DNA from 4 places in the Pseudomonas sp. UF-293 genome. Region 1 is predicted to be linked to each of the others. Evidence: predicted binding sites of a transcription regulator. Region 1 holds the regulator's gene; each other region holds the start of a gene.
What was found. The regulator FliA, encoded in region 1, starts transcription of late flagellar genes. The targets are predictions, from matches to a motif close to CTAAAGTTTNNNNNNNNNNNGCCGNTAA.
Positions count from the first base shown of each region.

Region 1 (7,145 bases):
TTCTGGCCGAGGCCGAGATCTACCCGGATCGCGAACTGGCGATCAACCCGGGCCAGGTCTACGGCTCGCTCAACGGGATCAACGCCAAAGATCCGGCTTTCGGCCTAGAGGCGGTGTGGATCGAAATCAGCCAGCGCGCCCAGGCGCAATCGCTCGGCTACACCGTGGTCGACGCCAGCACCGTGGTCGCCACGCACTTGAACCAGATTCTGTACAAGCACTCCAGTGAGCTGATCGGCCACGAGGAAGTGCAGCAACTCATGCAATTGCTGGCCAAGAGCTCGCCGAAACTGGCAGAAGAGCTGGTACCGGGCGTGGTTTCGCTGTCGCAGTTGCTCAAGGTTCTGCAAGCGCTGCTCGCCGAGCACGTGCCGGTGCGCGACATCCGCAGCATCGCCGAAGCGATCGCGAACAACGCCGCGAAGAGTCAAGATACCGCCGCGCTGGTCGCCGCTGTGCGGGTCGGCGTATCCCGTGCAATCGTCCAAAGCATTGTAGGTACTGAGTCCGAGCTGCCTGTGATCACATTGGAACCAAGGTTGGAACAGATATTGCTCAATAGTCTGCAGAAGGCAGGACAAGGCTCGGAAGAGGGCGTCCTGCTGGAGCCGAGCATGGCCGAGAAGCTGCAACGTTCGTTGATCGAAGCGGCCCAGCGTCAGGAAATGCAAGGCCAACCGGTGATCCTGCTGGTAGCAGGCCCGATTCGCGCGATGCTCTCGCGCTTCGGTCGCCTCGCGGTGCCAGGGCTGCATGTGCTGGCCTACCAGGAAGTACCGGACAACAAGCAAGTGACCATCGTTGCGACAGTAGGGCCCAACGGCTGAGGTAGTGGTTTATGCAAGTTAAGCGTTTTTTCGCCGCCGATATGCGTCAGGCCATGAAGCTGGTTCGCGATGAGCTGGGCGCTGATGCCGCCATCATCGGCAACCGCCGCATTGCCGGCGGCGTCGAGTTGACGGCGGCTCTGGATTACAAATTGTCGGCGCTGGCGCCACGGGTTCCGAACATGGAACTCGAAGACGAGCTGCGCAAGACCCAGTCGCGCATCGTCACCGCCCAGGCCGAACTGAGCCTGCGTGGCGAAGCCGACGGCAACACCAATCAGCAATTGTTTGCCGGGCTGCCATTGACCGCAGGCCTGCCGCTGACCGCTGCCGAGCCGCTGAGCGAGCCGACCTACGCCGCACCGACGCGTCCGGCCGCAGCACCTGCGCAGGCCTCGGCAGGTGTCGATCCGCGTGCGCTGGATTCGATGCGTTTTGAATTGAACAGCCTGCGCGAGTTGATGGAAGTGCAACTCGGCACCCTGGCCTGGAATCAGCTGCAAGGCAGCCGTCCGGCCCAGGCCAATCTGTATCGCCGTCTGCAGCGTATTGGCCTGTCCGGCCCGCTGTCGCGCGACCTGTTGGCGCTGATCACCGATATCGAAGAACCCCGTCAGGCCTGGCGCATGCTGCTGGCGCACCTGGCGCGGATGATTGCCGTACCGGAAGTCGAGCCGCTGGAAGAGGGCGGTGTGATTGCCATGGTCGGCCCCGCCGGCATGGGCAAGACCACCACGCTGGCCAAGCTCGCCGCGCGTTATGTGCTCAAGTACGGCGCGCAGAATGTTGCGCTGGTCAGTATGGACAGCTTCCGCATCGGCGCGCAGGAACAACTGAAAACCCTCGGGCGCATCCTCAACGTGCCGGTGACGCACGTCGATCCCGGCCAGTCGCTGGTGCAGGCATTGGATCCACTGCTACGCAAACGCGTGGTTTTGATCGATACTGCCGGGCTGCAAGCCAGTGATCCGGCGTTGCGCATGCAGCTCGAGAGCCTGGCCGGGCGTGGCATTCGCTCAAAAAATTATCTGGTCCTGGCAACCACCAGCCAGAAACAGGTTCTAACCGCCGCTTATCACAGTTACAAGCGTTGCGGGCTCGCCGGTTGCATCCTGACTAAACTGGATGAAACGGCCAGTCTCGGCGAAGTGTTGAGCCTGGCGATCAGTCATGAATTGCCGGTCGCGTACCTGACCGATGGCCCACGGATTCCGGATGATCTGCATCTGCCGCGCCGTCATCAACTGGTCAGCCGCGCCGTCAGCGTGCAAATGCAGGAAGAACCCAGCGAAGAAGCCATGGCTGACATGTTCGCTGATATCTATCACAGCCCGACCAAGCAGGTTGGCTGAGGTAATCATGAACAGTTTTTGTACCTACATCGATGGTCTGCCACGCATTGTTCCGATCGTGAACGCGCAGCCAGTAATGTGGCCTCCGTCTATGCAAGACAAGGTAAAGAAATAACATGGGCAGCATGCATCCCGTACAGGTGATCGCGGTGACCGGCGGCAAAGGTGGCGTCGGCAAGACTAACGTGTCAGTGAACTTGTCGCTGGCGCTGGCAGAGCTTGGCCGTCGGGTCATGCTGCTGGACGCCGACCTGGGCCTGGCCAACGTCGACGTTCTGCTGGGGCTGACACCCAAGCGCACACTGGCCGACGTCATCGAAGGCCGTTGCGAACTGCGCGACGTGCTGTTGCAGGGCCCGGGCGGGATTCGCATCGTGCCGGCGGCCTCCGGCACGCAGAGCATGGTGCACCTGAGCCCGGCGCAACACGCTGGCCTGATCCAGGCGTTCAGCGACATCGGCGACAATCTCGACGTGCTGGTGATCGACACCGCTGCGGGCATTGGTGACTCGGTAGTCAGTTTCGTACGCGCCGCGCAAGAGGTGTTGCTGGTGGTCTGCGACGAGCCGACTTCGATCACCGACGCTTACGCGCTGATCAAGTTGCTCAACCGCGACTACGGCATGAACCGCTTCCGCGTGCTGGCCAACATGGCGCAGAGCCCGCAGGAAGGGCGCAACCTGTTCGCCAAGTTGACCAAGGTCACGGATCGCTTCCTCGACGTCGCCCTACAATACGTCGGCGCCGTGCCGTACGACGAAAGCGTGCGCAAAGCGGTGCAGAAGCAGCGCGCCGTCTACGAAGCCTTTCCCCGTTCCAAGTGCGCGCTGGCCTTCAAGGCCATTGCCCAGAAGGTCGACACCTGGCCGCTGCCGGCCAACCCGCGCGGGCACCTGGAATTTTTCGTCGAGCGTCTCGTGCAGCAAACCGCAGGGCCTGTGATATGACCGCCAGTGGCATGAATCTTTACAAAAAGTCGGCGCGTGACGCGCAATACGAATTGATCGAGCGCTACGCGCCACTGGTCAAGCGCATTGCCTATCACTTGCTGGCGCGCCTGCCGGCAAGCGTGCAGGTCGAAGACCTGATCCAGGCCGGGATGATCGGTTTGCTGGAAGTCTCGACCAAATACGACGCCAGCAAAGGCGCCAGTTTCGAAACGTACGCGGGCATTCGAATCCGCGGCGCGATGCTCGATGAAGTGCGCAAAGGTGACTGGGCGCCACGCTCGGTTCACCGTAATACCAGGATGGTCAGCGACGCGATTCGCTCGATTGAAGCTAAAACCGGCCGTGACGCTAAAGATCACGAGGTTGCGGCCGAACTCCAATTGAGTCTCGACGATTACTACGGGATTCTGAATGACACCTTGGGCAGTCGCCTGTTCAGTTTCGACGACCTGCTGCAGGACGGCGAACACGAAGGGCTGCACGAGGATGGCGCGAGTGCTCATATGGAGCCGTCACGCGATCTGGAAGATGAACGCTTCCAGGCGGCGCTGGCGGACGCGATTGCCAATTTGCCGGAGCGTGAGCGACTGGTGTTGGCGCTGTACTACGACGAAGAGCTGAACCTTAAGGAAATCGGTGAAGTCCTTGGCGTCAGTGAATCGCGGGTCAGCCAGTTACACAGCCAGTGCGCGGCCCGTCTGCGGGGGCGTTTGGGGGAGTGGCGAGCGCGCTGAAGGCAGTGTGGGGACACTGCGAAACGAGGCTGGTGCGGTGATGAACGGCGCCGGTCTCGATCCGTTGTGCTCCAGACAAACTTCGAGTGCTATGCCGATTGATTGAAGTGGCGCGTCCAGGTGCTGGGCGCGTTTAAGACTGCTTGGAGGTCGAATTGAACAAAGACATGAAAATCCTCATCGTTGATGACTTCTCAACGATGCGGCGGATCATCAAGAACCTGCTGCGCGATCTTGGGTTCACCAACACCGTCGAGGCCGACGATGGCACCACTGCCATTCCGGTGCTCAACAGCGGCAGCATCGACTTTCTGGTAACGGACTGGAACATGCCTGGCATGACCGGTATCGACCTGCTGCGTCACGTGCGCGCCGATGAAAAACTCAAGCACCTCCCGGTGTTGATGGTGACTGCTGAAGCCAAGCGCGAGCAGATCATCGAGGCCGCTCAGGCCGGTGTGAACGGTTACGTGGTCAAACCTTTCACGGCTCAAGCGTTGAAAGACAAAATCGAGAAGATTTTCGAACGCATCGGCTGATGAATGCGCGGGGGAGCTATGGAGCATAACGAATCATCACAGGGCGATTTCGAATCGACCCTGAAAAAACACGCGGTCGAACTGGTCGAGAGCCTTGAAAAAGGCAAGTTCGGCGACGCGGTGCAACTGATCCATGAGCTCAATCAGACCCGTGACCGCGGCCTGTATCAGGAAGTGGGCAAGCTCACACGTGAACTGCACAGTGCGATCGTCAATTTCCAGATCGATCCGCACATGCCGCAGGCCGAGGAAGTGTCGCAAATCACCGACGCCACCGAACGCCTGGGCTATGTGGTCAAGCTGACGGAAGCCGCGGCCAACCGCACCATGGATCTGGTGGAGAGCGCCACGCCGGTGGTCAACAGTCTCGCTGATGAAGCGCAGACGTTGAGCGCCGATTGGGGCCGCTTCATGCGTCGCGAGGTCGGGGCTGAAGAGTTCCGCGAACTGGCGCGCCGGGTCGACGGTTTTCTGTCACGCAGCAGCACGGACAACCGTGCGGTGTCGAGCAACCTCAACGACATCCTGCTGGCTCAGGATTACCAGGACCTCACAGGTCAAGTGATCAAGCGTGTGACCCAACTGGTCACCGAAGTCGAAAGCAATCTGCTCAAACTCGTGCTCATGGCCAGTCAGGTCGACCGCTTTGCGGGCATCGAACATGACCGCGCTGCAATGCTTGCTGAAAAAGATCCACAAAAACATCTCTCGCAGGGTGAAGGTCCGCAGATTCATGCCGATAAACGAGAAGACGTTGTGTCCGGTCAGGACGATGTGGACGATTTGTTATCCAGCCTTGGATTCTAGAGTTTCGGAATTTCAGGTTTTTTGGGTTTTTAGACCTGTAGGAGCACCCCATTAATGAGCTTCGGCGCCGATGAAGAGATCCTTCAGGATTTCCTGGTTGAGGCCGGCGAGATTCTTGAGCAACTGTCCGAACAACTGGTCGAGCTGGAAAGCCGTCCGGATGATGCAGATCTGCTCAATGCAATTTTTCGCGGTTTCCACACTGTAAAAGGGGGCGCCGGCTTCCTTCAGCTCAATGAGCTGGTGGAGTGCTGTCACATCGCCGAAAACGTGTTCGACATCCTGCGCAAGGGTGAGCGTCGCGTTGATGCAGAACTGATGGACGTGGTGCTCGAAGCACTGGACGCGGTGAACAGCATGTTCAGCGAAGTCCGTGAGCGTGCACCGATCACCGCCGCCACGCCGGAGCTGCTGGCCGCGCTGGCGCGTCTGGCCGAGCCGCAATCGGCGGATGAAGCCGTTGCTGCACCGGTAGAAGCGGTGGAAGAACCGGTCGCTGAAAGCGCATCGGAAGACATCACCGATAACGAATTCGAACAACTGCTGGACTCGCTGAATGCCGTCAAGGCCCAGGCCGAGGCCCCGGCTGCTGTTGTTGCTCCAGCGCCGGTTGCCGACACGGCGGCGAGCGATGAAATCACCGACGCCGAATTTGAATCGCTGCTCGATCAGCTGCACGGCAAGGGCCAGTTTGCTGTCGATGCGGTCGCTCCGGCGCCAGCACCGGCGGCTCCGGCCGCGCCTGCTGCGGGCGACAGCTCGGACATCACCGACGACGAATTCGAAGCCTTGCTCGATCAGTTGCATGGCAAGGGCAACTTCGCCGTTGACGCGCTGGAATCGGCTATCGCTTCGGCTCCGTCAGCACCTGCTGCACCGGCAGCCGCTGCGGCCGGCAGTGACCTGATCAGCGATCACGAATTCGAATCGCTGCTCGACGAACTGCACGGCAAAGGCAAGTTTGACGCCAGCGCTGCGACTGCCGGCTCTGCGTCGAGCGTCGCCACGCCAGCGGCGAAAGCTCCGGCTGCCGCTGCTGCGCCGAAGCCTGCGGCCAAGCCTGAAGCGAAAGCCGAGGCGCCGAAACCGGCCGCCGCTGCTGCACCGGCTGCGGCCCGTGCGCCAGCTGCTGCCCCGGCAGAAAAACCGGCCAGCGAAGCGGAAACCACCGTACGCGTCGACACCGCACGGCTCGACGAGATCATGAACATGGTCGGCGAGCTGGTGCTGGTGCGTAACCGTCTGGTGCGGCTGGGCCTCAACAGCGGCGACGAAGCCATGTCCAAGGCCGTGTCGAACCTCGACGTGGTCACCGCTGACCTGCAGACCGCCGTGATGAAAACGCGGATGCAGCCGATCAAGAAGGTCTTCGGGCGCTTCCCGCGTCTGGTTCGCGACCTCGCACGTCAGCTGAAGAAAGAGATCAACCTGGAACTGGTGGGTGAAGAAACCGACCTCGACAAAAACCTTGTCGAGGCTCTGGCCGACCCGCTGGTCCACTTGGTGCGCAACGCCGTCGACCATGGCATCGAGTCGCCGGAAGAACGTGAAGCATCGGGCAAGGCCCGTGGCGGACGCGTGGTGCTGGCGGCCGAGCAGGAAGGCGACCACATCCTGCTGTCGATCTCCGACGACGGCAAAGGCATGGACCCGAACGTCCTGCGTTCGATCGCGGTGAAACGCGGCGTGATGGACAAGGACGCGGCCGATCGCCTGAGCGATACCGAGTGCTACAACCTGATTTTCGCTCCGGGTTTCTCGACCAAGACCGAGATCTCCGACGTGTCCGGCCGTGGTGTCGGCATGGACGTGGTGAAGACCAAGATTTCCCAGCTCAACGGTTCGATCAACATCTACTCGACCAAGGGCCAGGGTTCGAAGATCGTCATCAAGGTGCCGCTGACTCTGGCGATCATGCCGACCCTGATGGTCATGC
Region 1 covers NZ_JBSICA010000035.1:5,063-12,207, forward strand. Annotated here, with positions in the region: gene flhA (flagellar biosynthesis protein FlhA) at 1-827, shown strand, start outside; gene flhF (flagellar biosynthesis GTPase FlhF) at 839-2,179, shown strand; gene fleN (flagellar synthesis regulator FleN) at 2,296-3,126, shown strand; gene fliA (RNA polymerase sigma factor FliA) at 3,123-3,863, shown strand; gene AC4IHP_RS24500 (chemotaxis response regulator CheY) at 4,031-4,402, shown strand; gene AC4IHP_RS24505 (protein phosphatase CheZ) at 4,421-5,209, shown strand; gene AC4IHP_RS24510 (chemotaxis protein CheA) at 5,264-7,145, shown strand, end outside.

Region 2 (7,145 bases), on a different contig from region 1:
CATTGCCGTGCCCGTTACCATGACCGTTATCGTCACCACGGCCGCCGGCCTGTGCTGCCATTGCCATCACTGCTGCGAGTGCGAAAACCAGTGGTTTGAGAGCCATTGTAGGTTTCATGGTGTTTCTCCGTCGTGCTTATTAGTTGGTTAAGTGTTGGGACTTTTCTAATTGCACTGCTTTTTGTTTGGGTCAGTCTGCGACCCGGATGCTCAGGGTGTTAGCCATTCGGTTCCCCACCCCGGCACTCTGGTTCACCTGGATTACCCCGCGGCTGCCGGTGAAGGCCTGATCACTGGTCGTGACCTGGCGACTGCCGATTGAGGTACCAGTTGCTCCTGAGCTCGGTACAAACGCCACGTTCTGTTGTGAAAGGGCGCTGTCGTCAACGCTTTGCGGGCCGGCACTGATGCTGACGCGCGTCACGTTGGCCATTTGGTTGTTGGCACCGGCGCCCTGGTTCACACCGAGGATGCCGTTGCCATTGCTGAAAGAATTGCCGCCGATATTGGCGCTCGCGTCGATGGCGCGGCTGGCGGGCGTGTCGATGGTCTGCCTGACGTTGGTGGTGGCATGGGCTTCGGTGCCGATGGCAATCGCCTTGGTGTTGGCCTGTTGCATCTGGTCACCGGCGGCCTGGTTGACGTTGAAGTTGCCGCGATACTGCGCACCGGAATCCTGAATATTGGCCTTGTTGACTGAAGCCGAATCGGCCATGGCGCTGGTGCAGCCGAGCAGGGCGAGAAGCAGCAGGGTGCGATTCATGTCATTGGCCTCCGGCCATGCGAGTCAGAGGCGCCAGGCCGGTGCTCATCGCCCGGTTGACAGTGTTGGAGATCGACGCCCCGGAGCCGCCGCCGCTGCCCGTGCGCATGCCAGGCAGGCCGTTCTGGTTGGTCAGGGTGTTCATGCCGGGCAGGTTGGAACTGGGCGTGGTCATGTTGCCGCGAATCGATGAGCCGCTGGCGACGCTGGCGAAATCACCGTCAGTGAGTTCGGTGCTGCTGAGGGTCTGGTTGATCCGCGCCGAAGGGTTGGCGTTGACCGTGGTTGGATAGGGATCTTTGCCGCCGTTGCGCCCGATCGGGATTGGCTGAACGTCGCGGTTGAGGACGATCACTCCATTGCCTTCGGCCTGGGCACTGACACTGATCAATGCGCTGGCGGCTGATCCGATCAGCAGGAGGCAGGTCAGGCTTTTATTGAAATTCCCCACGGCTGCAATTCCTTCTTCAGTGGGCTGGGTTTCAGCGTTGTGAAGGAGAGAGCGAAAGCTGTGCCGGTTTTGGGATGTCTTGTTATTTCAATGGCTTGGCGGCTTTGGAAGTTATGGTGTCGCGGCCACTGTTTCACCGCTGAAACACAGGAAGGAGCGCTTGGCCGGCGATTGGCACCGGAAAGCTCTGGCACAAGGGTTTGCGCCGATGTGTTTCATCAGCGTAACAGGTCGCATGACGGAGTGATGAACAGCGTTTGGACGGGGCTTTGCGCGATCAGGAGTGTTTCAAAAACGGACAGATTTGCTCGAATGCCGCCGTGGCGGCTCAGCGGGACAGCAAATGCTCGACCGCCGCATAGGCTTGGGCTTGGCGTTCGACCCAGTTGCCTTCAATAACTTGCAGCGGCTGTTGATGCTGAGTCAACCAGTCACGAGTGGCTTCGTAGAACGCCATGCGATCCTTGATATCCGGTTGGCAGCGCTGGCCGTCTTCGGTCCAATCGATCTGTTGCGGCGACAGCAGCAGGTGCAGGTCGTAATGGCGCGCGAGCAATTCGGCTTCAAGCCAGTCCGGGCAATCGCCGAACAGGGTCTGACTCCAGAGGATGTTGCTCAGCAGGTGAGTGTCGAGGATCAGCAGTGAGGGTTGCTTCGCTCGCGCCTGATCTTCCCATTGCAACTGGCCTCGGGCGATTTCAGGGATGTCCGCGAGGCAAGTGTCGCGTGGGTTTTCTTCGATAAACCGACGCACATATTCATCAACGCGCACACCGCCGAAACGCTGCTCCAGGCCTGCCGCGAGCCAGCTCTTGCCGGTGGATTCCGGGCCGGTGAGAACAACGACTTTCATGTGCGCAACGCCGGATCAGCGCGCCATTCACGCCAGCCTTGCACCGCGAGCAGGGTAAACAGCCCATAGAGGCCTGCGGTCAGGTACAGACCTTTATAGATGAACAGGCCTACAAAAATGACATCGAGGACAAACCACAGCGCCCAGCATTGCAGGCGTTTTTGCGCCATCCACAGTTGCGCCACCAGACTGAAACCGGTGAGCGCCGCATCGAGCCACGGCTGTGCGGCGTCGGTCCAGTGCGCCATCGCTGCGCCCAGCAGCAGGCTGCCGATGGCCCCGACGCCGAGGCCGCGCAGAATTGAGCACGTGTCGAGGCGGGTGACTTGGCGCCCGTCATGCATCGTCCCGGCGCGGGTCCACTGCCACCAGCCGTAGATTTGCAGCGCGGCGTAGACCACTTGCAGCAACATGTCCGAATACAGCTTCACCTCAAAGAAGATCCAACTGTAGAGCAACACCATGACCAGCCCGATCGGCCAGCACCACGGATTCTGTTTGACCGTCAGCCACACGGCGATGACACCGAGGGCAGCGGCGAACAGTTCAAGCCCGGACATGAAGATTCCTTTGGGGGAATGAAGAAGGGGGCGGATTGTACTGCATTCACCCAAACACTGAAGAACCCTGCTGGAGCGAGCCCGCTCGCGAAAGGGCCCGTCCAGTCGACATCTTCTCCGCGTGACCCGCCGCCTTCGTGAGCAAGCCCACTCCCACAGGGTTTGATGTTGTCCGCAGATTCCCGACAACCCCACCAATCTCATGTGGGAGCGGGCTTGCTCGCGAAGGCATTAAGTCAGACACAGAAAATTCGCGTGACCTGCCGCTTTCGTGAGCAAGCCCACTCCCACAGGATTTGATGTTGTCCCCAATTCCCAACAACCACACCAATCTGATGTGGGAGCGGGCTTGCTCGCGAAGGCATTAAGTCAGACACAGAAAATTCGCCTGACCCGCCGCCTTCGTGAGCAAGCCCACTTCCACAGGATTTGTGGTTGTCCGCAAATTCCCGACAACCCCAACAATCTGATGTGGGAGCGGGCTTGCTCGCGAAGGCGGTGTGTCAGACGCATAAAATTCGCCTGACCCGCCGCCTTCGTGGGCAAGCCCACTCCCACAGGGGTTAAGGATATGCGCAGATTCCAGACTACCCCACAGGTTTTGAGTCAGACCCGGAACTGCCGAAGCAACCCGTTCAGTTGTTCGCTCAGTTGCCCAAGGCGCAGACTGGCTGCACTGGATTGTTCCGCCGCCAACGCCGTGCTGTGCGACAGCCCGGCCGCCTGGGTGACGTTCTGGTTGATGTCCTCAACCACATGCGCCTGTTGCAACGTGGCGCTGGCGATCGAAGCATTCAGGCCGTTGAGATTACGCAACGCCTGGCCAATCGCATTGAGGCTCGCCCCGGCCAGTCCCGCCTGTTCAATGGTCAATTGCGAAGCCTTGCTGCTGTCGCCAATCACCTTCACCGCAGCTTCGGAGTGGTTCTGCAAACGCTCGATCATCGACTGAATCTCCGCCGTCGATTTCTGCGTGCGCTGCGCCAACAATCGGACCTCATCGGCGACCACGGCAAACCCGCGACCTTGTTCACCAGCACGCGCCGCTTCAATCGCCGCATTAAGCGCCAACAGGTTGGTCTGTTCGGCAATCGAGCGAATCACCTCCAACACGCTGCCAATCTGCGTGCTTTCGGCCGCCAGCGTGCGGATCACTTCCACCGCCTGATCGATCGTGCCGGATAGCTTGTCGATCTGCTGCAGGCTGCCGTCGATGTTGATCTGCCCCTGCTGCGCCTGCGCTTCCGCGTCGCGCATTTCTGCGGCGGCATGTTCTGCGTTTTTCGCCACGTCCTGCACGCCGTAGGTGACTTCGTTGATCGCCGTGGCCACCAGTTCCATTTGCTGCGATTGCTGCTGACTGCGCTGCTGTGCCTGCGAGGCATCGTTACCCAGCTCGCTGGATGACTGGCCCAGGGCGCTGGCCGAGATCTGCAAATCTCCAATCACTCGGCGCAATTTGGCAGTGAAGGCATTGAAGTGATGGGCAAGCTCGGTGACTTCATCCTTGCCATGGGTATCGAGGCTGCGGGTCAGGTCGCTTTCGCCGCTGGCGATGTTGGCCATGGCATTCACGGTTTCCTGCAACGGACGAACGATGCTGCGCGCGATCAGAATCACCAGCAGCGCCATGATCAGCGCAATCGCCAGACCGATTGCCGAGGCCTTGATCATCTGCCCCTGGAACTCGGCCTGCACATCGTCGACGTACACACCGGAACCGATCACCCAGCCCCAGGGTTCAAACAGCTTCACGTACGAAGTCTTCGCCACCGGATCAGTCGCTCCCGGTTTCGGCCAGCGATAATTGACCATGCCCGCGCCTTTGGCCTTGGCGATGGCGACCATCTCGTTGAACACCGCAAAACCGTCCGGGTCGCGGATCGCCGAGAGGTTCTGGCCTTCGAGTTTGGGGTTGGTCGGGTGCATGACCATCACGGGCGTGAGGTCGTTTATCCAGAAGTAGTCGCTCTGGTCATAGCGCAGGCCACGGATCGCCGTCAGTGCCTGCTTTTGCGCCGCGTCCCTGGTCAGGGTGCCAGCGGTCTCCAGACCCTGGTAATACGTGAGCAGGCCGCTGGCGGTCTGCACCACGTGCTGGGTTTTCTGCGCCTTGGCGTGGTAGAGGTCGTCGTGGATCTGCTTGAGCATCAGCACGCCCAAGGTCAGCAACATGACCACCGCCACGATCAAGATGAGCCACAAGCGTCGGCTGATCGACACACTGCGCAAGCTGTTCATAACGCTGTCACTCCGGGATTCTTGTTCTTGTAATAAATGATCGCCAGCATCCGGCCACAGCTGAGTGTCCGGGACCGCGCGATTCAAGCCTTCCAACGCGCAGAGCGCTATTGAGGCTTGTCTGTTAGGATTTCGGCCCCGCGCGCAAAAACCTGAATCCGGTTTTGACATTTCACGGAATTTTTACCGTTTCGTGTGGATCCTGTGCGCGCAATCGCTACAGCTTTTACCGGCTACGCTGGACGCAGTGAACGAAAAAATACTATCGGGGCATGCCTTGCGCATCGCTCTCTGGGGGATTGATGGATCTTTGGACCGCCTTGCAGGCACTGATTCTAGGAGTTGTAGAGGGGCTGACGGAGTTTTTGCCCATTTCGAGTACCGGACACCAGATCATCGTCGCCGACTTGCTGAACTTCGGCGGCGAACGGGCCATGGCGTTCAACATCATTATTCAGCTCGGCGCGATTCTCGCGGTGGTCTGGGAGTTTCGCCGCAAGATCCTCGACGTGGTGATCGGCTTGCCGACCCAGCCAAGCGCACGGCGTTTCACCGCCAATCTGCTGATCGCCTTCCTGCCGGCGGTGGTGCTGGGTGTGATCTTCGCCGATCTGATTCACGAATACCTGTTCAACCCGATCAACGTGGCGGCAGCGCTGGTGGTTGGCGGGGTCATCATGTTGTGGGCCGAACAGCGCCAGCATGAAGTCCACGCCGAAACCGTTGACGAGATCCGCTGGACCGATGCGCTGAAAATCGGTTTCGCGCAATGCCTGGCTATGATTCCCGGCACTTCGCGCTCCGGCTCGACGATCATTGGCGGCTTGCTGTTCGGCCTGTCGCGCAAGACTGCAACCGAGTTTTCATTCTTTCTCGCCATGCCGACCATGGTGGGTGCGGCGGTGTATTCGGGCTACAAATACCGTGATCTGTTTGTGCCAGCGGATTTCCCGGTATTCGCGATTGGTTTCGTCACCGCGTTTGTCTTCGCCATGATCGCTGTGCGCGGTTTGCTGAAGTTCATCGGCAACCACAGCTACGCAGCGTTTGCCTGGTACCGAATAGCGTTCGGCCTGTTCATTCTGGCGACCTGGCAGTTCGGCTGGGTGGACTGGTCGGCGGCCAAGCCATGAACGATTCGCGCGCGCAGCGCCCGCAAGGACGAGCTTCTGGCGGGCGCCTTCAGCATGTGAAGTTGAAGCTTGTGGTGCTGTTGATCGTCTGCGCGCTGCCGCTGTTCGGCTCACTGTCGATGTGGCTCAGCGGCATCTCGCGGGTGCCTCTGGCGGCGTACGGGATTGTCAGTGTGCTGGCGTTTTTTCTGTATTGGGCCGACAAGCGCAAGGCCCGCGCCGATGCCTGGCGCACCCCGGAAAACATCCTGCATGCGGTAGAACTGGCGGGCGGCTGGCCCGGTGCGTTGATCGCGCAGCAAGTGTTTCGGCACAAGACCCGCAAGGTGTCGTTTCAGATTCTGTTCTGGGTGATCGTGCTGCTGCATCAGGTGTTCTGGATTGACCAGATTTTTCTCGGATCGAACTTGCTGTCGCTGATCTAAAGTCCACCGAAAATCCCCTGTGGGAGCGAGCCTGCTAGCGAAAGCAATCTCATCCTCGCTGATGAGACGCCTGACAAACCGCCTTCGCGAGCAGGCTCGCTCCCACAGGATTTGCGTGCTTACAAACGCAGGCCGATTTGGGTTTTCTTTGGCAACTTGCTCACCACCAGTTGATGTGATCGCTGCAACAGCCCCTGCAATTCCTCGGCACTCAGCGGGTAGGGCGGGTGCATGATGATCCACTGCGCGCGCGCCAGATACGGCGCCGGATGAATCCCCGGGCGGTCGCAATGGCCGAGAAACAGATCCTTGTCGACCTTGAACGCCAGCGAATCGCCGCGTAATCCCTGCAAGGCGAACATCTTGTTGCCGGCAATCGAGAACACCCGCACGCCGCCCCATTTGTAATCTTCCCGCGCGCCCGGCAGAGCCAGACAAAATGCGCCAACCTCGGCTTCGCTCATCTTTCCCTGTTTCATAACAACCGCTCCCCGCAGGCATCGAACGATTCGACCAGATGATCGATCCATGCACGCACCGCCGGCATCACCCCGCGCCGGTGCGGATACACCGCTTGCAACCAGCCGCCGGGCAATGACCATTCCGGCAGCACCTGCACCAGCGTGCCGTTACGCAGTTCGGTCTCGCAGAACATCATCGGCAGCACGGTGAAACCCTGACCGGCGAGCACGCAGGCCTTGCGCACGACAAAGTCATCG
Region 2 covers NZ_JBSICA010000017.1:92,879-100,023, forward strand. Annotated here, with positions in the region: gene fapC (amyloid-like fimbrin subunit FapC) at 1-118, opposite strand, end outside; gene fapB (fibril amyloid subunit FapB) at 191-763, opposite strand; gene fapA (functional amyloid chaperone FapA) at 765-1,214, opposite strand; gene AC4IHP_RS18200 (AAA family ATPase) at 1,543-2,067, opposite strand; gene pnuC (nicotinamide riboside transporter PnuC) at 2,064-2,627, opposite strand; gene AC4IHP_RS18210 (methyl-accepting chemotaxis protein) at 3,234-4,868, opposite strand; gene AC4IHP_RS18215 (undecaprenyl-diphosphate phosphatase) at 5,171-6,001, shown strand; gene AC4IHP_RS18220 (DUF1294 domain-containing protein) at 5,998-6,426, shown strand; gene AC4IHP_RS18225 (MmcQ/YjbR family DNA-binding protein) at 6,546-6,905, opposite strand; gene AC4IHP_RS18230 (LysR substrate-binding domain-containing protein) at 6,902-7,145, opposite strand, start outside.
Region 2: the regulator FliA is predicted to act here: its motif matches at 4,998-5,025, upstream of AC4IHP_RS18210 (methyl-accepting chemotaxis protein).

Region 3 (7,145 bases), on a different contig from region 1:
AATCAGCAATGGCGGGCCGTTGGGTGGTGGGGTGTTCAGCCTCTACTTGCCCTGAGGTCTGGTGTAGGAGCTGCCGAAGGCTGCGATCTTTTGATTTTAAAAAGCAAGATCAAAAGATCGCAGCCTCGTTGCACTCGTCAGCTCCTACGGCTCCTGCACAAGATCGGGATTTTTGTGGGCGCTGCTTGATATTCCGAACAGCCGCAGCCTATTTTGTCCGGGTCGCCGTTCGCGGCTCGCACAACAACAAGGATTGCGTCATGACAACCGATGGCCAGGGTTCACTCGCGCAGCGATTGACCGGCATTGATGAGATTGAATGTGTCACCCCGGATCTGAACGGTGTGCCACGGGGCAAGGTGATGACCGCCGAGGGTTTTCTCGAGGGGCGGCGTTTGCAGTTGGCGCGGGGTGTGCTGCTGCAATGCATCATGGGCGGCTATCCGCCGGCGCGGTTCTACGGCAGCGATGACGGCGATCTGGCGCTGGTCGCCGATCCTGCGCAGATTCACCGTTTGCCCTGGAGCGACGAGCCGCGCGCCATGGCGATTTGCGACGCCGACGAACTGAGCGGGGAGAGCTCCAGCCTCTCGACCCGTGGCCAGCTCAAAGCGGTCATCGCCCGTTACGCCGCGCACGGTCTGGCGCCGGTGGTGGCGACCGAACTGGAATTTTTTGTCTTCGCACCCAATACCGATCCGACTCAGCCGTTCCGTCCGCCGGTTGGCCTCGACGGCCGCCGCGAGGATGGCCAGTCGGCGTTCAGCGTCAGTTCCAACAACGGTCTGCGGCCGTTCTTCAGCGAAGTGTATAAATGCATGGCGGCCCTCGGCCTGCCGCGCGACACCTTCATGCATGAAATGGGCGTCAGCCAGTTCGAGATCAATCTGCTGCACGGCGACCCGCTGCTGCTGGCCGATCAGACGTTCTTGTTCAAGCACCTGCTCAAAGAGGTCGCGCTCAAGCATGGCCTGAGCGTGGTGTGCATGGCCAAACCGCTGGCGCACACACCGGGCAGTTCGATGCATATTCACCAGAGCATCGTTGAAATCGGCAGCGGCAAGAATGTCTTTACTGACTCGAACGGCGAGCCGACGTCGATGTTCCGCCACTTCATCGGCGGGCAACAGGCAGGCCTCGCCGATTTCACCGCACTGTTTGCGCCCAACGTGAATTCCTATCAGCGCCTGTGTCATCCGTACGCGTCGCCGAACAATGCCTGCTGGTCCCATGACAATCGCGCCGCCGGCTTGCGTATTCCCGCCAGCTCGCCGGTCGCACGTCGGGTCGAAAATCGTCTGCCGGGCGCCGACGCCAATCCGTATCTGGCGATCGCCGCCAGTCTGGCTGCGGGTTTGCATGGCATCGAGCAGGAACTGGAGCCGAGCGCGGCAATCCAGGGTGAATTCACCGTGCCGGATAATCTGGCCTTGCCGTGTACCTTGCACGCCGCGCTTGAGCGTCTGAAACGTAGCCAGTTGGCGAGGGAACTGTTCGGGTCGGAGTTCATCGAAGGCTACATCGCTTCGAAGACCATGGAGTTGACCAGCTTCTTTGATGAAATCACTCCCTGGGAGCGCCGTGTGCTGGCCGCCCAGGCCTGACGTATCGCTGCTGCCGGGCAGTCGTTCTGACTGCTCGGTATTTACTGCAAGGAGCCGCTCGGAACGCCGATGCGCCAAATCTGGAAATCCTTTCGAGCGCTGTATTTCGCCTCGCTGATGATGTTGATCGGCTCAGGCCTTCTTTCTACTTATCTGGCTTTGCGTCTGGCCGCCGACAACGTCGACGGGCTGTGGGTCGGTGCGCTGATGGCGGCCAACTATTTCGGTCTGGTGCTGGGCGGCAAGATCGGCCATCGCCTGATTGCCCGAGTCGGGCATATCCGTGCGTACTCGGCGTGTGCCGGGATCGTCGGCGCGGCGGTGCTCGGCCATGGTCTGGTGGACTGGCTGCCGGCGTGGCTGGTGCTGCGGACCATCGTCGGTCTCGGCATGATGTGTCAGTACATGGTCATCGAGAGCTGGCTCAACGAGCAGGCCGATGCCAATCAGCGCGGCCTGGTGTTCAGCGGTTACATGATCGCCTCGTATTTGGGCCTGGTGCTGGGCCAGCTGATTCTGGTCATGCACCCCGGCCTCGGTCTGGAACTGCTGATGCTGGTGGCGCTGTGCTTTGCCCTGTGTCTGGTGCCGGTAACGTTGACCCGACGGATTCACCCGGCGCCTCTGCACCCCGCGCCGATGGAGCCGCGCTTCTTCATCAAACGCGTGCCGCAATCGCTGAGCACGGTGCTCGGCGCCGGTCTGATCATCGGTTCGTTCTACGGTCTGGCGCCGCTGTATGCCTCGCAGCAGGGGCTGTCGACCGAGCAGGTCGGTCTGTTCATGGGTAGCTGCATTTTTGCCGGTTTGCTGGTGCAGTGGCCGTTGGGCTGGTTGTCCGACCGTTATGACCGTGCGCTGCTGATTCGCTGCTTTGCCGGGTTTCTGGCGGTGGCGGCGTTGCCGTTGGCGATCATGCCGCAGGTGCCGCTGGAGGTGCTGTTCGTCGTCGGCTTCTTCTGTTCGCTGGTGCAATTCTGCCTGTATCCGCTGGCGGTGGCGTTTTCCAACGACCACGTCGAAGGCGATCGCCGGGTGTCGCTGACCGCCATGTTGCTGGTGACTTACGGCGTCGGCGCGAGCATCGGGCCGCTGCTGGCGGGCGTGCTGATGAAGTTTCTCGGCAGTCAGAGCCTGTATGCGTTCTTCAGTTTCTTCGCGCTGGTGCTGGTCTGGCGGATTCGTCCGAAAGCGGTCACCAACCTGCACCAGGTCGACGACGCACCGCTGCATCACGTGGCAATGCCGGACAGCATGTCGAGCTCGCCGCTGGTGGCGGCGCTTGACCCGCGTGTCGATGAGCAGGTGGTGCAGGAGCAGATGGTCCAGGACCCGGCGCCGAGCAATCCCGAACCGGAGCCCGAAGCTCAGCCGGAAGCGGTCGTTGAAACCGAACCGGACAGCGGCGATGACGACAAGCCTGCGCCGGATATCAGTGGCGGCAGGCCCTGAGCCGAAGATAAACGTCCGCGCATGAAAAAGGGCAGTCCCGCACAGGACTGCCCTTTTTATTGATCGCTGCGACTCAGAGATCGTCTTTGTCGAAACGCCGTGCTTCACGTTGCAACTGGTAAACAAAACGCTCGACGTTACGCGCAGCCTGGCCACTGATGTTGTGGAAGCGCAGCCCGGCGAAGGTGATGTTGAGTTTTTCTTCGAAATGCAGATAGCGCAGTTCGACCGATGTTGGCTGGTTGCCGAACAGCGGCGGGGCGATCAGGCGATCGTAGACCTGGCCCAGTTGCAGGCGATCAGTGATGTCGCCTTCGAAGCGGAACTTGCAGCCAGTGGCGGAGATATCCAGCAGCTTGCCGTGCAGAGGAACCTTGAGCTTTTCGCCGCCCAGTTCAACGCTGACCAGGTCGGTGAGTTTCAACGCAGCGCGGAAGGCGTTGCGGCGCTGGTGGTAGACCACTTCGCTCGGCAGGTCGCCGGTGTAGAAACGGTCGCCGTCGGATTCTTCGATGTTCAGCGTGCCGTTGCATTCCCAGGCGATGCGCACGCCGTCGTGAAAGCCTTCGACCTTGAACGGTTCGCCAGCCTGGAGGAAGCGCTCGCCATCGCGCGGGATCATTTCGTCCAGTGCGATCGTTGCGGTTTCGCGGTCGACCTTGATCAGGTAACTCTGAAAGCGCTGGCTACGTTCATGGAAAGTGATGATCAGCGGATCGTGGCTGTCTTGCAGCTGGCGCAGGTTGCTGGAGATTTCCAGTGGCGTGGTGAGCACCTTCGGAGGCTGCGGAGCATCATCCGCGCTTAGGGTGTTGGACACGGTTCTTCAATCTCCAGACAAAATAAGACGACTGGCCAGTATTTTGCCAGCATGTTGCGCAAGTGGATAGTGCAGGGCCAGCGAATGGCTCATGCCTGGCTGAGCGTTCGCGGCTTGACCGGTTTGGCAAAGGTCCCGCTGGCGTCGTACAGCGCTGGCGGCTCACCACCGGTGAGGATCTTCAGCTGATTGGCGGTGGTCGCCTGCTGGATCTGGATCGACTGGCCGTTCTTGACGTTGGCAGCCTGGCATTGGGCGATCAGCGCGGTCAGGGCATCACCCTGAGTCAGCAACTGGTCGCCAATGCTCGACTGGCTGGCCAGTTGCTCAAGACCTGTGCGATCGGTCGGCAGGTTGAGGCTGGCGAGGATTTCGCTGCGCTTGCGGCCATGCTGCTCGAGCAGAATGATCAACGCTTGCTTGGTCGCCAGAATTTCTTCCAGCAACGGCATGTCACGACCATGCAAAGCGAGGGATTCGGTTTGCAATAACTCCAGCAATTGTTGCGCTGGAGCAAAGTCGTCGTTGATCAGTTGCAATAAGTTAGTGTCGTGCATGGCTGGCCTTGGGGTTTAAGCGTCCAAAAGCCTGGCGCCGGCAAAAGCCTAGCGCTGGGCTTCGAAGTTGAGCAGTTTGCTGGCTACACGGTTGCTGTCGACTTTATAGCTGCCATCGGCAATCGCGGCTTTCAACTCGGCCACACGGGCTTTGTCGACAGCAGGCTGATCGCGCAGCTTGTCAGTGACCTTCTGCAACTGTTGAGCCTCATTGCTGAGGTGTACCGACTCCCCGCTTTTGGCGACATTGGCCTGTTCGGCCTGGGTATTCAGCGGCGCGGAGGGGCTGTTTTCAGCGCTTTCCTTGGCGTTGCTGGTACGTGTGCTGCCGGTTAGTGACGAGGAACTGTTCAATCGGTTGAAATCGATAACCATGATAAAAAACCTCTGGGAATTTGGACGCTTGCCATGTTTTCGGCTATCCCCTGAAAAACTTTAGGCCCAATCAACCATAAGCTTGCATGCGCCGTTGCGAGACCTGCTGCGGCACAGTTTAGGGAAGCGACGGGGTCGGCGCCAGTTTTCTCCTCGAGGCTTTTACATGGCTACTTCGACCTGTCCCGGCGCGATCACCTGCGCCTTGATAACTCTTTGAGAATTAAGGTTTTTTACTCGAATCTGTTCTTTCATGCCGCCATTGGAGAGCGCTTCGCCCGGCATGCGTACGGCAAGGGTGCCACTGCGCGCAGTGATCACCACTTGGTCACCCTTGCGCACGACTTCGGCCTGTTCCAGATGCACCAGTGTGATGACCTGATCGGCGACCGTTGGTCGGGTAAGTTTCTGCCCGATCGCTTCGTCGACGGAGGTCAGGAAACCCTGATTGATCGTGCTGACATCGCGCTCGCGCAAAGTCACATCCTGCGGCTCGATAATGCCGGCGCGTTTCAGCGGACGAGTGGTCGTTACGATCTCGCGAAACAGGCGGACTTGAGCGGGTACGAACACCGTCCAGGGCGAACTGCCTTCGCAGCGAACCTTCACCGTAACGCGGCCCAGCGGGCGTGCCGGGCTCTCCAGAGTCGCTGTCAATTCCTTGTCGCAGATGGGCATGCGCATGCGCGGGTCGAGCTGGTTGACTTCGATTTCGTAGCGGCCTTCGGTTTGACTGGAAGCCAAATAGTCTTCTACGGTGAATTCAAGAAAGCCCTGAGTCACGCCGATAAGCATATCAGGCAAGGTAACCGCATCTGCATTGGCAGGACTGCCAGCAAGCGAGCAGCAAACGGCGGCCACCGCGCAAAGCCCTTTGCGAAGGGTAGAGGTCAGGCGTCGGGAAAATGTCGTTTGAGCGTTCATACGAGTTAAAAAGCAAGCGCCGTGCCGTTTAGCAATGAATGTGCGTCGCAACAACACTTGGCGTTGATGTAGGAGTCTGGGCATGGCTGGTGTAATGGATTCGGTGAACCAGCGCACGCAACTGGTAGGGCAGAATCGCCTCGAGCTGCTGTTGTTCCGTCTCGACGGGCCGCAGCTCTACGGGATCAACGTGTTCAAGGTACGGGAAGTGTTGCAGTGCCCGTCCCTGACCTTGATGCCCAAATCCAGTCCTGTCGTGTGCGGGGTAGCGAATATACGGGGAGCGACCATTCCGATCCTGGATCTGGCAATGGCAACGGGCTCCGGTGCGTTGAAAGACAAGAACAGCCCGTTCGTGATCATCACGGAGTACAACACCAAGACCCAGGGTTTCCTGGTCCGCTCGGTGGAGCGCATCGTCAACATGAACTGGGAAGAGATCCATCCGCCACCCAAGGGCACCGGTCGCGATCACTACCTGACCGCTGTGACGCGGGTCGACAACCAGTTGGTCGAAATCATCGACGTCGAGAAGGTGCTGGCTGAAGTGGCGCCGACCCCGGAAGCGATTTCGGTGGGCGTGGTCGATGTCGAGACGCAGACCAAGGCGCTGTCGCTGCGGGTACTGACGGTCGATGACTCGTCGGTGGCGCGCAAGCAGGTCACGCGTTGTCTGCAGACCATCGGTGTCGAAGTGGTGGCGCTGAACGACGGCAAGCAGGCGTTGGATTACCTGCGCAAGCTGGTCGACGAGGGCAAGAAGCCGGAAGAAGAGTTTCTGATGATGATTTCCGACATCGAGATGCCGGAGATGGACGGGTACACCCTGACGGCGGAAATCCGCGGCGACGCGCGCATGCAAAAGCTCCATATCATCCTGCATACTTCGTTGTCGGGGGTATTCAATCAGGCGATGGTGAAGAAAGTCGGTGCTGATGACTTTCTGGCCAAATTCCGTCCTGATGACCTCGCATCCCGGGTAGTCGACCGGATCAAAGCTGCAGATATCAGCTAGGGACCTTCTGTCCCTGGCGTTCAACACGATTTAAGAGGCGGCATCATTGTCTACGGGTAATTTGGATTTCGAACAGTTCCGGGTCTTCCTGGAAAAAGCCTGTGGCATTCTGCTCGGTGAAAACAAGCAGTATCTGGTCTCGAGCCGTCTCAACAAACTGATGGAGCAGCAAGGCATCAAGTCCCTGGGTGAGCTGGTACAGCGCATCCAGACCCAGCCGCGCAGCGGTTTGCGCGAGCAGGTGGTCGATGCCATGACGACCAACGAAACCCTGTGGTTTCGCGACACATATCCGTTTGAAGTCTTGAAGAACAAGGTGCTGCCGGAAGCGATCAAGGCCAGCCCCAACCAGCGTCTGCGGATCTGGTCGGCGGCCTGCTCGTCGGGTCAGGAACCGT
Region 3 covers NZ_JBSICA010000026.1:4,027-11,171, reverse strand. Annotated here, with positions in the region: gene AC4IHP_RS21985 (sensor histidine kinase) at 1-55, shown strand, start outside; gene AC4IHP_RS21980 (glutamine synthetase family protein) at 363-1,604, shown strand; gene AC4IHP_RS21975 (MFS transporter) at 1,674-3,056, shown strand; gene AC4IHP_RS21970 (flagellar brake protein) at 3,130-3,876, opposite strand; gene AC4IHP_RS21965 (flagella synthesis protein FlgN) at 3,966-4,433, opposite strand; gene flgM (flagellar biosynthesis anti-sigma factor FlgM) at 4,482-4,808, opposite strand; gene flgA (flagellar basal body P-ring formation chaperone FlgA) at 4,971-5,732, opposite strand; gene AC4IHP_RS21950 (chemotaxis protein CheV) at 5,815-6,747, shown strand; gene cheR (protein-glutamate O-methyltransferase CheR) at 6,794-7,145, shown strand, end outside.
Region 3: the regulator FliA is predicted to act here: its motif matches at 4,845-4,872, upstream of flgM (flagellar biosynthesis anti-sigma factor FlgM).

Region 4 (7,145 bases), on a different contig from region 1:
CCGGTGACGTAGCCCTGCCCTTGGGTGTCGGTGTTTTTCCACAGCGAAAAAACTGGCAACTGCTGAGTATTGAAGCCAACGGATACGCCGAGGCTACCGGCCTTGTTGTGCAGCACGGTGAGGGTGTCACCCTTGGCGTCCGCATAAGGCACGACGTTGTAGACCGTTTCGTCGTAGTCCTTGGTTGGCCCGCGATAGGTCTGCCAGTCGGGCAGATCGCCCTTGGCCTTGTCGTTGAACGGCGACACCTGCTTCACCGGCGCGGCGAACTTCGCGCCTTGCTCAAGGAACGGCGTGCTGAAATTGCTGTGATACAGCGCCTGATATTCCTTCGCATAGTCGCCGTTGTTGGTCAGGGTATCGTTGAGGGCGAAGCTGGCGCTGCCCGGTTCGGTGACCAGTTCGGTCGCTACCGAGAAATCGACTTTCTTGAATGCCTGCTCTTTCAACTCGCCACGCAGCGTGATGGCATACGGCGGCTTTTCATCGATGTGCAGGGTGACGGTGCTGGCCGGGATGTTGGCGGCCCGACCGTGCAGGGTCAGCAGTTCGCCGTTGTCCATGCCGGGATGGCCAACCCACTCATAACCGCAACGGGTGACCAGCTCATTGAAGCCTTCCAGCCAGCCCAGACCACCGCGACCGTTGAGCTCGATGAACGCCGGGTTGACCACGTCCTTGACCGGCGAATCCCAGCCCATGCGCACGTCGCCCACCGAAGCCTGCAACACGTTCATGCCACGGGTCGGCACGACCGACAGCTTCATCGTGCCGTTATCGATATCGACAATGCTGACGCCCTCCTGACGACCGCCATGCAGGGTACGCAGGGTCACGGAAAACGGTTTGGCGGTTTTTACACCGAGTTGTTCACTGGTGATCGTCAAGCTTTTTGCCGGAGTGTTGGCGTCGAGCAGGACATAGTCCCAGGCCATGGCGTGGGAAGCGGCAGAGAACGCGCCGAGGGCGACGAGGAGTTTGAGCGGGGTCATGGCAGCAGCCTTTATTGGAGTTGTGCCATTTTTATAGCGCTGCGGAAACGTTTCAGCAAGTGCAAAGAAGCGGTGGGAGAAAAGCATTCGCGAGCAGGCTCGCTCCCACTGGGGTTTCCGGATTTCACAACCTTTGTGAATCACACCGAAAACTGTGGGAGCGAGCCTGCTCGCGATAGCTATTTCAGAGACGCATCAACGAAAGCGGTCAACCTCGGAACGCAGATCCGCCGCCAGCTTCTCCAGCTCTTTAGCGGTGACAGCCAGGTTCGACACCACCTCACGCTGCTCGCTGTTGGCCAAGGCGATGCTTTGCAAATTGCTGCTCAGCAACGTGGCAGTGCTGCTTTGTTCCTGAGTGGCGGTGGTGATAGCAGCAAACTGCTGGCCTGCCGAACGGCTCTGCTCGTCGATCCGCGCCAGCGCCGAGGCGACATTGGCGTTGCGCGACAGGCCTTCCTGCATCAGCACATTGCCCTGCTCCATGGTGCTGATCGCGTTGCCGGTTTCCTGTTGGATGCTGTGGATCATGCTGGAGATTTCGTCGGTGGCCTGACGGGTGCGCGAGGCGAGGCTGCGCACTTCGTCGGCGACCACGGCAAAACCGCGACCCTGCTCACCGGCACGCGCGGCTTCGATGGCAGCGTTGAGTGCCAACAGGTTGGTCTGCTCGGCGATCGAGGTGATCACACCGACAATGCCGCCAATTTCCTGCGAGCGCTGCCCCAGCGTGTTGATCACGCTGGCGGTGCTGTTCAGCGCGCCGGCGATCTGCTCCAGCGACGACGACGCTTCTTCCATCGAGCTGCGGCCGATCTGGGTTTGCTGAGCGTTTTCCTGCGCCAGGCGCTGAGTCGCGCCCATGTTGTCGGCGATATTCAACGAAGTCGCGCTGAACTCTTCCACGGCACCGGCCATGCTGGTGATTTCGCCCGACTGTTGCTCCATGCCTTCGTAAGCACCACCGGACAAACCGGACAGCGCCTGCGCACGGCTATTGACCTCTTCCGAAGCGCGGCGGATGTGCTCGACCATGGTCGACAGCGCCTGGCTCATCTGGTTGAACGCGCGGGACAGCTGACCGATTTCATCGTGGCTCGATACGTTCAGCCGCACGCTCAGATCACCAGCACCCAAGGCCTCGGCCTGGCGCACCAGATCGCCCAGCGGCGCGAGTTTGCTGCGCAGCAGCCAGACCACGGAACCGACCGCGAGCAACATCGCCAGCAGGCTGCCGATCGCCAGTTGTGTACCGACGCTCCAGGTCACCGCGCGGATCTCGGCTTTCGGCATGCTCGCCACCACCGACCACGGGCCACCTTCGAACGGCACGGCGATGCTGTAGAAGTCCTCGCCCTTGTCGCTCCAGAACTCACCCTTGCCCGGGGTTTTTACCAGGTTGTTGATGGTCGGGGCGGCTTGATCCAGGTTTTCGACGCCGGCAATCGGCACCAGCCATTTGTTCTGCTCGTCGAGGAGCGCCAGCGAGCCGGTCTTGCCAATGCGGAAGCGCTTGAGGTTGGCGAACTGCGCGTTCTGCGCGTCGGTGTAATCGAAGCCGACGTACAGCACGGCGATGATCTTGCCGCCCGCATCGCGCACCGGGGTGTACTGCGACATGTAGTAGCGCTCGAACAGCAGCGAGCGGCCGACGTAACTCTGCCCCGCCATCAGCTTCGCGTAGGCCGGGTTGGCATGATCGAGCACGGTGCCGATGGCACGGGTGCCGTCCTGCTTGCTGACATTGGTGCTGACGCGAATGAAGTCTTCGCCGCTGCGCACGAACACCGTGGCAACGCCGGCGGTCATCTGCTTGAACTCGTCAACTTCCTTGAAGTTGTTATTCAGCACCTCGTTGCCAAGGTGCAGGCCCGGGGTCTGCACGCCGGCCACGGTCACTGGCTGATCGGGGTGCACACTCAGGCCACTGCCGAAGCGCTTTTCGAACAGCCCGCTCAGACGCAGGGTGCTTTCGCGCAGCGTACCGTGGAAGGTACTCAGCTGATCGGCCAGCAGCCGGGCCTCACTGGCCAGATGCTCTTCACGGGTGGCGAGGTTGGCGGAATCCAGCGAACGCAAGGCGAACACCGTACTGCCGCTGATGACTATCGCCAGTATCACAGCAAGGGCAAGGCCCAGCTGCGAGGCGATCCGAGCACGAGGTTGAGACATGAACAGCTCCTGGCCGAGCCACCGAATCCTCCTTGATCGCGGTAATTGCCCGGAAAATATTCTAATAATGGGAGTAGCGCGGAACCGGCACGACGGTTCCACATGCTCGTAGTCGGCGGAAAATCCGAATACTTGAGCGGATTGCGTGGGTATGGCGCGGTAGTGGCATTGTGCCGGCTCGAACGTTTCAGCTCAAGCGCTGCACCGCCGGCAATTGCATGGCGCGGACTTCGCCTTGGAGAAAATCGCTGAGGCGGCGCAAACGTTCACCTCCCGGGCGCGGTTTTGGCCACACCAGGTAATAATTCAGGCCACTGGCGACCGCCGTCGGCCAAGGCAGGCTCAAGCGCCCTTGCGCGACATCTTCGGCGACCATCAACAGATCACCCATCGAAACGCCGTAGCCGCGTGCAGCCGCGATCATGCCCAGCTCCAGCGTATCGAACACCTGACCGCCCTTGAGCGAGACCTGATCGGACAGGCCCATGCGCTCCAGCCAACTGCGCCAGTCGCGGCGATCCGGAGTCGGATGCAGCAGTTCAGCAGTCGCCAGACGCGCCACGTCCCAAGGTTGATCGTTGAGCAGGTTCGGCGCGCCGACCGGGATCAGTTCCTCCGGAAACAGCAGGCTCGCTTCCCAGTCCGGCGGGAAATGCCCGTCACTCAGCAGCACCGCGCAATCGAATGGCTCATTGTTGAAGTCCACCGAATCGATGTCCATCCACGCACTGGTCAGTTGCACCTCATTGCCCGGCTGCAAATGGCGGAAGCGACTCAACCGCGCGAGCAACCACCGCATGGTCAGGGTTGAAGGCGCCTTCATGCGCAGAATGCCGTCCTCGGCGCGCAAGGTATTGCAGGCGCGCTCAAGGGCGGCGAAGCCTTCGCGGATACCGGGTAACAGCAGCCGCGCCGATTCGGTCAGTTGCAGGTTGCGCCCGCTGCGATGAAACAGCCGGCAGGCGAAGTGCTCTTCAAGAGTGCGCATGTGCCGACTGACCGCGCTTTGGGTGATCGACAATTCTTCCGCCGCGCGGGTGAACGAGCTGTGTCGCGCTGCCGCTTCGAATGCGCGCAGGGCATACAACGGCGGAAGGCGTCGGGACATACACAAAGCTCCAGTAGCGGGGATATGGCCAATTCGGCGGGCACGTTTCAGCATGAGTATTAATCATGTCACCCATCCTTTTTATCCCTTTGTGCAAAGCCTGCCAAGCGCCGAGAATCGACGCTCTTCTGTTCCCTCTTAAATCAGGTGGTGATGACCATGCGGCATCCTGTGCGTACCGAACTCTGGGCCATCCTGCGGCTGGCGGGGCCGCTGATTGCTTCGCAGTTGGCGCATATGCTGATGGTGCTGACCGACACCCTGATGATGGCGCGCCTCAGTCCCGAGGCGCTGGCCGGTGGCGGCCTCGGTGCGGCCAGCTACTCATTTGTATCGATTTTCTGCATCGGCGTGATTGCAGCGGTCGGCACACTGGTAGCGATCCGTCAGGGTGCCGGCGATATCATCGGTGCCGCGCGCCTGACACAGGCCGGACTGTGGCTGGCCTGGCTGATGGCGCTCGGCGCCGGGTTGTTGCTGTGGAACCTGAAACCCGTATTGCTGTTGTTCGGCCAGACCGAAACCAACGTCAACGCCGCCGGGCAATTTCTCATCGCCCTGCCCTTCGCCCTGCCCGGTTATTTGAGTTTCATGGCCCTGCGCGGTTTTACCAGTGCAATCGGCCGGGCGACGCCGGTGATGGTCATCAGCCTCGCCGGCACCGTGGCCAACTTCCTGCTCAACTACGCGCTGATCACCGGCATGTTCGGCCTGCCGCAACTGGGTCTGACCGGCATCGGTCTGGTCACGGCGATTGTCGCCAACTGCATGGCCCTGGCGCTGGCCTGGCACATTCGCCGGCATCCGGCATATAACGCTTATCCCTTGCGCGCCGGCCTGTCGCGGCCGAACCGGCAATACCTGAAAGAACTCTGGCGCCTGGGCCTGCCAATTGGCGGCACCTATGCGGTGGAAGTCGGGTTGTTCGCTTTCGCTGCGCTGTGCATGGGCACCATGGGCAGTACACAGATGGGCGCGCATCAGATTGCACTGCAGATCGTGTCGGTGGCGTTCATGGTCCCGGCCGGGATGTCCTATGCCATCACCATGCGCGTCGGCCAACACTACGGCGCCGGGCAACTGATCGATGCACGGATGTCCGGGCGTGTCGGCATCGCTTTCGGCGCCGTGGTAATGCTCGGCTTTGCCCTGGTGTTCTGGCTGTGGCCGAACCAGTTGGTCGGCTTGTTCCTCGACCACAACGACCCGGCGTTTGCCGAGGTGATCCGTCTGGCGGTGAGCCTGCTGGCCGTAGCGGCGTGGTTCGAGCTGTTCGACGGCACGCAGACGATTGCCATGGGCTGTATTCGCGGGCTCAAGGATGCCAAGACGACGTTTCTCGTGGGGCTCGCTTGCTATTGGCTGATTGGCGCGCCAGCGGCGTGGTGGATGGCGTTTCACCTGAACTGGGGACCAACCGGCGTCTGGTGGGGTCTGGCGCTGGGGTTGGCGTGCGCGGCGGTGAGCCTGACGCTGGCGTTTGAATGGAAGATGCAGCGGATGATTCGGCGCGAGCCGCAATCTCTAGGTTTCAACATCCCCCAGGCCGAATGAGGGTTTCCTTTGTGGGAGCGAGCCTGCTCGCGGAGACCGAGCGTCAGGCACAGATCATTCAGCTGACAGAACGCCTTCGCGAGCAGGCTCGCTCCCACGGGGATTTGTGCCGGCCGCAACAATCGTGATCAACCGACGATTTCCAAAGCCGGCTGCTGGTTCGATCCAGACGCCAGATATTCCACCAACTCATCCAGCGGCAACGGTCGGCTAATCAGGTAACCCTGTACCTGATCGCAGCCGAATCCGCGCAACAGATCCAACTGCTCCGGCGTCTCGACCCCTTCGGCAACTACTTCCAGGTGCAGGTTGTGCGCAAGGTTGATCATCGCGTGCACCAGTTTGCGGTTCTCTTCGCGCTGTTCCATGCCGCCGACAAAACTCTTGTCGATCTTCAACAAGGTGATCGGCAGGCTGTTGAGGTGCACGAACGACGAAAAACCGGTGCCGAAATCGTCCAGCGAGAAGCGCACGCCGAGGCGGCCGAGGGCGTCCATGGTCTGCTTGACCAGATCGCTGCGCCGCATCACCGCGGTTTCGGTCAGTTCGAATTCCAGCCACTGCGCTTCGACGCCACGCTCGGCAATCAAGCGGCTGAGCGTCGGCAGCAACTGACTGTCCTGAAACTGGCGGAACGACAGGTTGATCGCCATGTGCAGCGCCGGCAGACCCTGCTCGCGCAAGGCCTGCATGTCGCGCAAGGCGCGAGAAATCACCCAGTAACCCAATGGCACGATCAGCCCGCTCTGCTCGGCCAGCGGCACGAACTCGCTCGGTGGCAACAGACCGCGCTCGCCATGACGCCAGCGCACCAGCGCTTCGAGGCCGACAATCTGACCGTCCTCAAGATTCAGGCGTGGCTGGTAATGCAGTTCCAGTTCATCGCGGCGCAACGCCCGACGCAGCTCGCTTTCCAGATCAGCCATGCTCCGCGCATTGCGATTGATGCGTTCGTTGAAGATATGAAAGGTGCAGCCCTGTGTGCTCTTGGCCTGCTGCATGGCGATGTGCGCGTGCCACATCAGCGGATCGGCACCGCCATTGGCGCGGGCATGGGCGATGCCAAGGCTGGAACCGATCAGCAGACTCTCGCCGTCGACCCAATAAGGTTCGGCCAACGCCTCAGTGATGCGTTCGGCCATCCACTCGGCGCGTTGCGGCGCGCGGCGGGTATCGATCAGCAGAGCGAATTCATCGCTGCCCAGCCGTGCCAGTTGATCGCCGGCCTCCAGCTGACTTTTCAGCCGCGCGACGACCTGCAGAATCAGACGATCCCCGGCCTGATGCCCGAGGGCGTCGTTGGCATGGCGAAAATTGTC
Region 4 covers NZ_JBSICA010000001.1:347,044-354,188, reverse strand. Annotated here, with positions in the region: gene AC4IHP_RS01610 (aldose 1-epimerase family protein) at 1-992, opposite strand, end outside; gene AC4IHP_RS01605 (methyl-accepting chemotaxis protein) at 1,188-3,164, opposite strand; gene AC4IHP_RS01600 (LysR substrate-binding domain-containing protein) at 3,352-4,272, opposite strand; gene AC4IHP_RS01595 (NorM family multidrug efflux MATE transporter) at 4,432-5,826, shown strand; gene AC4IHP_RS01590 (putative bifunctional diguanylate cyclase/phosphodiesterase) at 5,955-7,145, opposite strand, start outside.
Region 4: the regulator FliA is predicted to act here: its motif matches at 3,274-3,301, upstream of AC4IHP_RS01605 (methyl-accepting chemotaxis protein).